One region of the Oceanobacillus sp. FSL K6-3682 genome, then DNA from elsewhere that is predicted to be linked to it. Evidence: a T-box and tRNA genes for the amino acid it is inferred to sense, from the RefSeq annotation. Region 1 holds a T-box; the other holds one or more tRNA genes.
What was found. A T-box is a leader RNA that pairs with one kind of tRNA and senses whether it is charged. The one in region 1 lies ahead of MHH51_RS11100 (valine--tRNA ligase), so its partner is inferred to be a tRNA-Val.
Positions count from the first base shown of each region.

Region 2: it has a tRNA-Val gene. The T-box ahead of MHH51_RS11100 (valine--tRNA ligase) is inferred to sense a tRNA for this amino acid. The anticodon was not compared.

Region 1 is NZ_CP150263.1:2,225,990-2,230,435, forward strand. It holds gene spoVID (stage VI sporulation protein D) at 1-780, shown strand, start outside; gene ysxE (spore coat protein YsxE) at 944-1,942, shown strand; gene MHH51_RS11095 (hypothetical protein) at 1,939-2,127, opposite strand; T-box leader at 2,359-2,603, shown strand; gene MHH51_RS11100 (valine--tRNA ligase) at 2,655-4,446, shown strand, end outside.
Region 2 is NZ_CP150263.1:3,145,109-3,149,554, forward strand. It holds gene MHH51_RS15690 (DUF2441 domain-containing protein) at 1-209, opposite strand, end outside; gene MHH51_RS15695 (serine hydrolase domain-containing protein) at 286-1,557, opposite strand; tRNA gene MHH51_RS15700 (tRNA-Val) at 1,709-1,781, opposite strand; gene MHH51_RS15705 (3-oxoacyl-ACP reductase family protein) at 2,409-3,164, shown strand; gene MHH51_RS15710 (hypothetical protein) at 3,194-4,135, shown strand.

The DNA.
Region 1 (4,446 bases):
CTAGGACCAGATAACTTGAAAATATCCGCTGCAGTTGAAATACATGGTATTTTACAGGATGAAGTCTACCGTCCTCGAGAGGACGATCTGGAGGAAGAGGAAGCGGATCAAGAGCAGGTAGGGGATACATTTTCATTTGAAATTGAGCATCCTGAAGAAACGTTAACACGTAATGAACAAACTACTTCAGAAGAAAAAACAGCACAAGAAGAGCAAACAGTATCGGAAGAACAAACAACAGTGGAAAAGCAAGCAGAGGATGACCCGGATAGATGGAAAATAAAATCACAGCCTCTATCTGAATATTTTCAGTCTCTATCGGAGGCAAAGGTTTCAGAGGAAGAAAAAGATGATGAGGAACAGATGGATGAACAATTAGAAATGGTTGAAGACATTATATCGATAGAAGAGACAGATGAAAAAGAAGATATAGAAGAAGAGTCAGGCTGGGATATAACAGATGAGTCGGAAATAATTGATTATATAGAGGATACAATTTATCAAGATACACCGAGAGATGAAGAGATAACAGAGAGCGAGGAAACGGAGAAATCAGAAGAAAGAGCAGAAAGTGAATCCATATTATCCGAAATTTTCAGAGAAGCAGGAGAAAATCATTATGCAAGAATGCGGCTATGTATTGTTCAGGAGAATGATACAATTGATACCATAGCTGAACGGTTTGCAATCAGTCCATTGCAATTAATTAAGCATAATCAGTTAGATGCAGATTATGAAGTGAATGAAGGGCAGCTGCTCTATATTCCGGCAAATCAATAAATGAATAAACCTGCACAAATAAGAAAAAAGCTTATTTGTGTAGGGATTTTACATAATTTAGGTTTTAAAACAGTAACGATGTTACTGTACCAAATACAGAATGAAGCAGGTTTGCCTAAAACACGAGCGAATTCAAGTTCTTCTAAATAAGAGGTGACATGGGATGAATTTATGGAAAAAAGTGCTGGAAGCATATCATATCTACCCCGTCAGTATCGAAAAACAGACAGAACGAGTGGTAAAGGTATTTGACGGTATGCAGGAGTATGCATTAAAGCGCAGTTTTTTAACTGAACAGACAATTGAAAATTGGCAGCATGTCTACCATATTGCTCGTGAACAAAATGTAACAGAAATCTTACCTGTGTATTTGACCAGGGATAATACATTTTTTCATAAAGAAGAAAATTTTTATTACTATTTATCACCCTGGATTGACGCTCCGGAAATAACTGATTCTACGTATCATATAGAGAGAACTCTACAGACGCTTGCGCAAATTCATAAAAAAACACGGCAGACCAGCCGCATTAGATCAAATCGTCTAAAAGATTCATTTCAAGGCTTTGAAAGCTTTTGTAAAGCATCCTTAGATCTGCTGCATAATCGTGTTACAGATTATGAAAGCAGAAAATACATGTCTCCATTTGAACTTCTTTATTGCACACATTATAAAGGAGTTTGTCATGCTGTAGGTTTGCTGCAGGATAAACTTGAAAAAATCTATGGTGAGGAAGAAACAGATATTTTATGGTCCACCAGCTTATGCCATCAGCGAGTGGATGACACGCATTCAAAGGGCGGTTATTTAATTAATTGGGAATCGGGCGGTTTTGAGCATCCGGCACGTGATTTATCACATTATTTCCGGGGCTTGACGGGTGCTTATAATCAGCCCGAGAAATCAATACAGCAGGCATTTACGGTCTATCAAAAAACAAATCATCTGACTGTGAAGGAAATGCATCTTATTTCTGTCTATTTGCTTAACCCATCAACCTATTTAAGTGTGCTCAAAAATTATACAAACCGCCGCACAAAAAAGTCAATGGTAAATCAGGTGAAGGAGCTGCAACAGCAATTTCGCCGTTTAGAATTCGGTATGAACTGGGTGGATTTTATACAAGAAACATATGAGTCAAAGGAGGAACAGCCAGATTAGATCCATTGCATGTAAAAAGAAAGAGCAAGGCCAATTAATACAGCCAGTATTAAAATATCAAATGCTGTAGGTATTAAAAGCGTTCTAATAATTTGAAACACCAAAATAGGTGTAATACAGGTCTCTACAATAAAAATACATTTTCTTGCCCAAGGCGGTATACGGTAACGATAATAACGGGACATATTTTTTCCCTCCAGTTTATTTCATTAAGGATAGATTTCTGCAGTTTGATATAATATGTTATGTATAAACCTGTGAAAAGTGTGTCAATAATATAGATACACTTTTTTATGATAATTTTTTGTTTGCTTAACAATTTTATCTGGGAAAATGCCTATTTACCGGTAATTATATGAAAATATAGTTGACGTTCTCTGGTGGAAAGGATAAAATAAATGTTACTAAGAAAACATATGAATGCGTGGAAGAGAAGTAGTAAAGAATAAACGCTCTTAGAGAGGGAAATCATGCGGTGAAAATTTCCTGAGAAGGTTGTTCTTGAAGTCGTCTCTGATGCAGAGTCTCTGAAAATGTAGTAGGAGATTCCGGTTGTCAGCCGATATTCATGACCTTAAGTGTGCTTTATAAAAGCTGTAACGGCTTTTAATTATAAGCAAACAAAGGTGGTACCACGGAAATATACCTTTTCGTCCTTTATCAGGATGAAAGGGTTTTTTTAGTTTTCATAAGAATGAAGGAGGTTTTTAACATGTCAGATAAACAAAATCAGCTTCCTCCGAAATACAATCCGCAAGAAGTGGAAAAAGGAAGATATCAATTTTGGTTAGATGGTAAATTTTTTGAAGCAAAAGATGACCCGGAAAAGGAGCCTTATTCTATTGTTATTCCGCCGCCAAATGTTACAGGCCGTTTGCATTTAGGGCATGCATGGGATACAACAATGCAGGATACAATTACACGTATGAAGCGCATGCAGGGTTATGATGTACTGTGGCTTCCTGGAATGGATCATGCAGGAATCGCAACACAGGCAAAGGTAGAAGCAAAATTAAAAGAAATGGGAACAAATCGTTACGAGCTTGGCCGTGAGAAATTTCTTAAAAAATCTTGGGAATGGAAAGAAGAATATGCAAGCTTTATCCGCTCACAGTGGGAGAAGCTTGGACTTGGATTAGACTATTCCCGGGAACGCTTTACTTTGGATGAAGGTTTATCTGAAGCCGTTCGGGAAGTGTTTGTCCGTCTTTATGAAAAAGGACTTATTTACCGCGGAGAGTACATTATTAACTGGGATCCTTCCACAAAAACAGCGCTCTCCGATATTGAGGTTATTTACGAAGAAATCCCGGGTAAGTTTTATCATATGCGCTACCCGATTAAAGATAGTGAGGAAACGATTGAAATTGCAACAACCCGTCCGGAAACAATGCTTGGAGATACTGCAGTAGCTGTACATCCGAAAGATGAACGCTATCAGCATTTAATTGGCAAAACGGTTATTTTACCGATTGTAGGCAGAGAAATGCAGATTGTTGCCGATGAATATGTAGATATGGAGCTTGGATCTGGAGCGGTTAAAATTACACCAGCGCATGATCCAAATGACTTTGAAATCGGTAACCGCCATGATTTAGAGCGCGTGCTTATTATGAATGAAGATGGAACCATGAATGAGAATGCAGGGAAATATCAGGGGTTAGACAGATTTGAATGCCGTAAGCAAATTGTCAAAGACCTTCAGGAATCAGGTGTTCTATTTGAGATTGAAGAACGTCCACATCAGGTTGGGCATTCGGAGAGAAGCGGTGCAGTTGTTGAGCCTTATTTGTCAACGCAATGGTTTGTAAAAATGGAGCCATTGGCAGAAGCAGCTTTAAACATGCAGGATTCTGATGAGGAAAAAGTTAATTTTGTTCCAGAACGATTTGAAAAAACATATTTTAACTGGATGGACAATATCCGTGACTGGTGTATTTCCAGACAATTATGGTGGGGGCATCGGATTCCAGCCTGGTACCATAAAGAAACAGGAGAAATCTATGTAGGCAAAGAAGCTCCGTCAGATGCCGAAAACTGGGAACAGGATGAAGATGTATTAGATACATGGTTCTCATCTGCATTATGGCCATTTTCTACCATGGGCTGGCCAAATGAGGAAGCAGCTGATTTGAAACGTTATTTTCCAACCAACGTATTAGTAACAGGCTATGATATCATTTTCTTCTGGGTATCCCGGATGATTTTCCAATCAAAAGAATTTATGAATGAACGCCCGTTTCAAGATACCTTGCTGCATGGTTTAATCCGCGATGCAGAAGGAAGAAAAATGAGTAAATCCTTGGGTAACGGTGTAGACCCAATGGATGTTATTGATAAATATGGAGCAGATTCACTGCGTTATTTCTTAATGACCGGATCAACACCTGGACAGGATCTGCGTTTCCATTGGGAAAGAATCGAGTCTACCTGGAATTTTGCCAATAAAGTATGGAATGCCTCCCGTTTTTCTCTTATGAATATGGAAGGATTCACGTATGAGG
Region 2 (4,446 bases), 920 kb from region 1:
GCTAATTCTCTATATGTTCTGACTGTCCAATAATCTAAATTTGAATTTATAAATTTTGAAAGTTCATCCACGGGATGATCACCGTCTAATATTTTTTTACAAGTCATGACCCGATTATAAATTCCATTATAGTGATTTTCGTCAAAAATGATTACTTGCCCTGGCTGCATAGACTTTTCAGTAACGACATGATACAAATACAATTCCAAGAGTATTGTACTCCCTTCCATCTTATGTTTTTATTGAGAATCAGGAAAACACAATTGCTTCTATATTAAAGTTTCATCATTTTACGAGATTATCCCTGACATATCCAAAAAACGTCATTTCGCCATGTTCATCCTCAGAAATACGATAAGGTTCAATCTGATCAAAGTATCGCCGGACAAATCTTCCTTCACCTACCGGATAGATTTCAATATAAAGATTACCTGAGAATCTTACAAAGTATAATTTGCCATTAATAAGTTCTACTTTGATCTTATTTTTTAAATAGGTACCGCAATACTTTTTAAGTTCGTTCTCACTAAGAGGGATTTCTTCAAACTTTGCTGGAATATCTACCTCAACATGATGGAGAATATCCGCAATTGCGTTGCCCAATCTATATTGATTGATAGCTTCATTATTTGAAAGTATGATAATACAAATATTTCCATCAAAATAATTCTGCATATAAGTACTTATTCCAAGATGGTCTCCCCCATGTGAGTATCTTCCCGTTCCATAAACATGATGATATTCCAACCCATAGCAGTAATTATTTTTATTCTCATTAAAAAATCGATTATACGCTTTCTGTGATAGTATTTTTCTATCACGTAAGCAGATGTACCATTTATATAAATCATCACAGTTAGAAATAATTGCTCCAGCACCGATACTAAATTTTTCGTTATAATATGGACTTTTGATAATCACATCAAAATCTTTCACATAATTACCGGATCTGTTTTTAATAATTTTACATCCGTCATCAATATCGCTATTCATCATATTCAAAGGTAGAAATATGCTGTTCCGGATATAGTCCTCATACCTCTCTCCCGTTACATTTTCAATAATCCATGCAAGCAAATTATAATTTACATTATTATAATCATATTTCACATCTGCTGGAAAAACAGGTTCTTTATTTATATACCGTTGAAAGAAGTCGTTTTTGGAATAGTCCATTCTATTGTATCCAGAGAAAAAATCATTTTCAAAATTATAGAAATTGCTTAAACCTGATGTGTGTGATAATAAATGATGTATAGTTATTGATTTGTCAATCTTCATATCACCAGGAAGAAATAAAGATGCCGGCTTATCAATATCCAATACACCCTTATCATGCAGGAGCATAATCGCAAAGGCAGTAAATTGCTTGGTCATGGAGGCGATTGAAAAGCATGAACTTATATTATTTTTGATTCCAAACTCAATATTCGCATAACCGTATGCGTTTTCAAAAAGAATGTCATCATTTTTTATAACTTGAATAACCCCGTAGAAGTCCCACGATTCCAAATATTCGTTGATATATGCATCTATTTTTGATCTTATTTCCTGCATCAGCATCCACTCCTTAAAAATAAAATTAAATACTCTATTGATTCCCGATCTCTCCAAAAAAACCTTCAAAAACGAAAAAAGACACATCCATAAATAATGTGTCTTCACGCAATTAGAGAGAAATTATTCCCTATGAACCGCTTTAAGTAAATGACTCCGATTGGGCTCGAACCAACGACCTCTTGCCTGTCAAGCAAGCGCTCTCCCAGCTGAGCTACGGAATCGTATGTAGGTACAATACATATTATACAGCCTAATGGAAAAGAAAACAAGCTAACAATATTTGTATCAGCATTATAATTTTGTAGTTTAATGAAATTAGTAGAATACTACAACTATCAAACTGATAAATACACTTAAATTAAGAAATTATCATTCATAAATATAATTATTTCCTATGCCTTATTTTCAGCACTATAGTACGGCGTTTCCTTAATAAATCAGGATTATTATAATATTAAAACACATAAATGAAAGCGTTGACATAAAATTCCCATTCATTTATACTAACCAAAAATGAACAAATGATTTTTTATTTGCACTTTTGTTCAAAAATTAATGAATAAGTTTCTTATACGAAATAACAAGGGAGTGATTTGATTACCAAAATAAGTATCGGAACTAACAAGAAGTTTTATTTTCATTATACTTAAAGCAGATTAGAGATTATTATCAAAAATTACTTCATATGGATTACCTCGTCTTTGCCTATATTTATATGACTGTTAGAAAGAATTTACAGTAGTATGCCGATTCTATCCTAATTAATGGAAATAAATGAAGTGTACAGCAGCTATTCAATCATAATAGATATTTTATAGTAAATTGCTGAAATGAGGAGGAATAAGTAAATGGATTTAGGAATTAGAAATAAAACAGCACTTATCACTGGGGGATCCAGAGGTATCGGAAAAGAAATTGCTTTATCTCTCGCTAATGAAGGTGCAAATGTTGTTATTACCTATCAAAGTAATCAGGCAAAAGCTGATGAAGTGATAAAAGCTGTGGAAGCTGCCGGACAAAAGGGACTTGCAATTCAAGCCGACCTGGCAAATATGGATGACGCTGTGTCTATTATTTCCCAAAGTATCGAAGCATTTGAGACAGTAGATATTCTCGTAAATAATGCAGCAATCTGGCCTACAGGCTACGTGAAATCCATTAAACTAGAAGATTGGAAAAGAACCTTAGACGTAAACCTCACTTCTGTATTCCTGACATCCCAGGCGTTTTTAAATCATTGTTTAGAAAAAGAACTGCCGGGAAATATTCTAAATATAACATCTCAGGCAGCTTTCCATGGTTCAACTACCGGTCACTCACATTATGCAGCCAGCAAAGCCGGAATGGTTGCCTTCACAAAATCTATGGCACGCGAACATGCAAAGGATAATATACGTGTTAACAATCTGGCACCTGGTATTGTAGAAACAGATTTGATTCGGGAAAAATTAGAAACTGACGCCCCTTCTTATTTAAACCGTGTTCCGTTGGGCAGAGCTGCACAACCTGATGAGGTTGCTGATATAGCCGTCTTTTTTGTTTCCAAAAAAGCCAGCTATATTACTGGAGCAACAATTGATGCTACCGGCGGAATGCTGATGTGATAAAATTCGAATTTTAGGGAGGAATTAAAATGTCCTTAGTTGCAATTTTAGCTGCTTTTGGCGGCGGCGTATTCGGTGCACTCATTGGTGGTACAACAGCCTTTATCTTTACAGGATTTTTAGGAATGGCCGGAGTTGCTGCAGCTGTAGCAGCAGGCAGTACATTAATTTTAGATTATGTTGCTTTTGGTCCATTTTTTGGCCCGCATGTAGCCTTCGTCGGAGCTGTTGCGGCAGCGGCTTATGCAGGAAGGATTAGTAAGAAACATTTAGAAAGCGCTACCTTTATTGACAATCCAGTTAATGCAAAAACAATTCTTGGCGACCATGAAGATAAAGACAAAATTTTTGCCGAAGATGACAGGCATGTTGATGGCGCAGATACAACTGTTCCGTTATTCAAAACAACAGACCCAATGGTACTTATCGTCGGCGGTATATTTGGTATTTTAGGCTATTTCGTTGAATATCTATATGGACCTATTTTAGGTATTCCAATTGATACAATTGCTTTAACAGTGGTTACATTCGCTATTATTACCCGTTTCTTATTTGGTCATTCCGGTTTAACAGGTATTTTCCCTACAGATGAAAAACGCTTTCCTTTTTCGGGAAAAATGTTACTCTTCAACGCTATTTGGGGATTTGCATTTGCCGGCCTTGTAGGTTATGCAGCAATTGCGTTAGATATTGATAATATTGGTTTCACTATTAGTGCAGCCTCTCTTATTTTCTTATACTTCGGATTAAAATTTCCTGTATCCCACCACGTATCTATGGTGGCCGGCCATGCAGCAATTGCATTAGCAAGTCCATGGTTAGCAGCATTATTCGGTTTATTCGCTGTTATTACAGGGGAATATGTGCAGCGCCTTTTTAACACACATGTTGATACACATATTGATATGCCAGCAATTGTAATCGCATTCTGGAGTTTTATTGTTTTGGGAGTTATTGCACCATTTATTTAAAATCATTAGAAAGCTCATATTTGCTAAATCATCAAAAGCGAATATGAGCTTTTCTTATCTGCCGGATTGCTGACAACATGTTTTCTTACCCGGTACGAAGTAACCCCCCACTTTCGTTTTTTATTACTATTGCAGAAATCCAATATATCTATACTTAACTTGTACCTCTCAGTATAGATTTCTATCTTCAGAAATTCAGTGCCCGCTCAAAGCTTCTTTTACAGGATGATTATTTGATAAGAGCAAACATCTTTCATTCAGCTTACATTCCTTTTCTTTTTAGGTACATTTTTTATCCGCTTCTGTACACA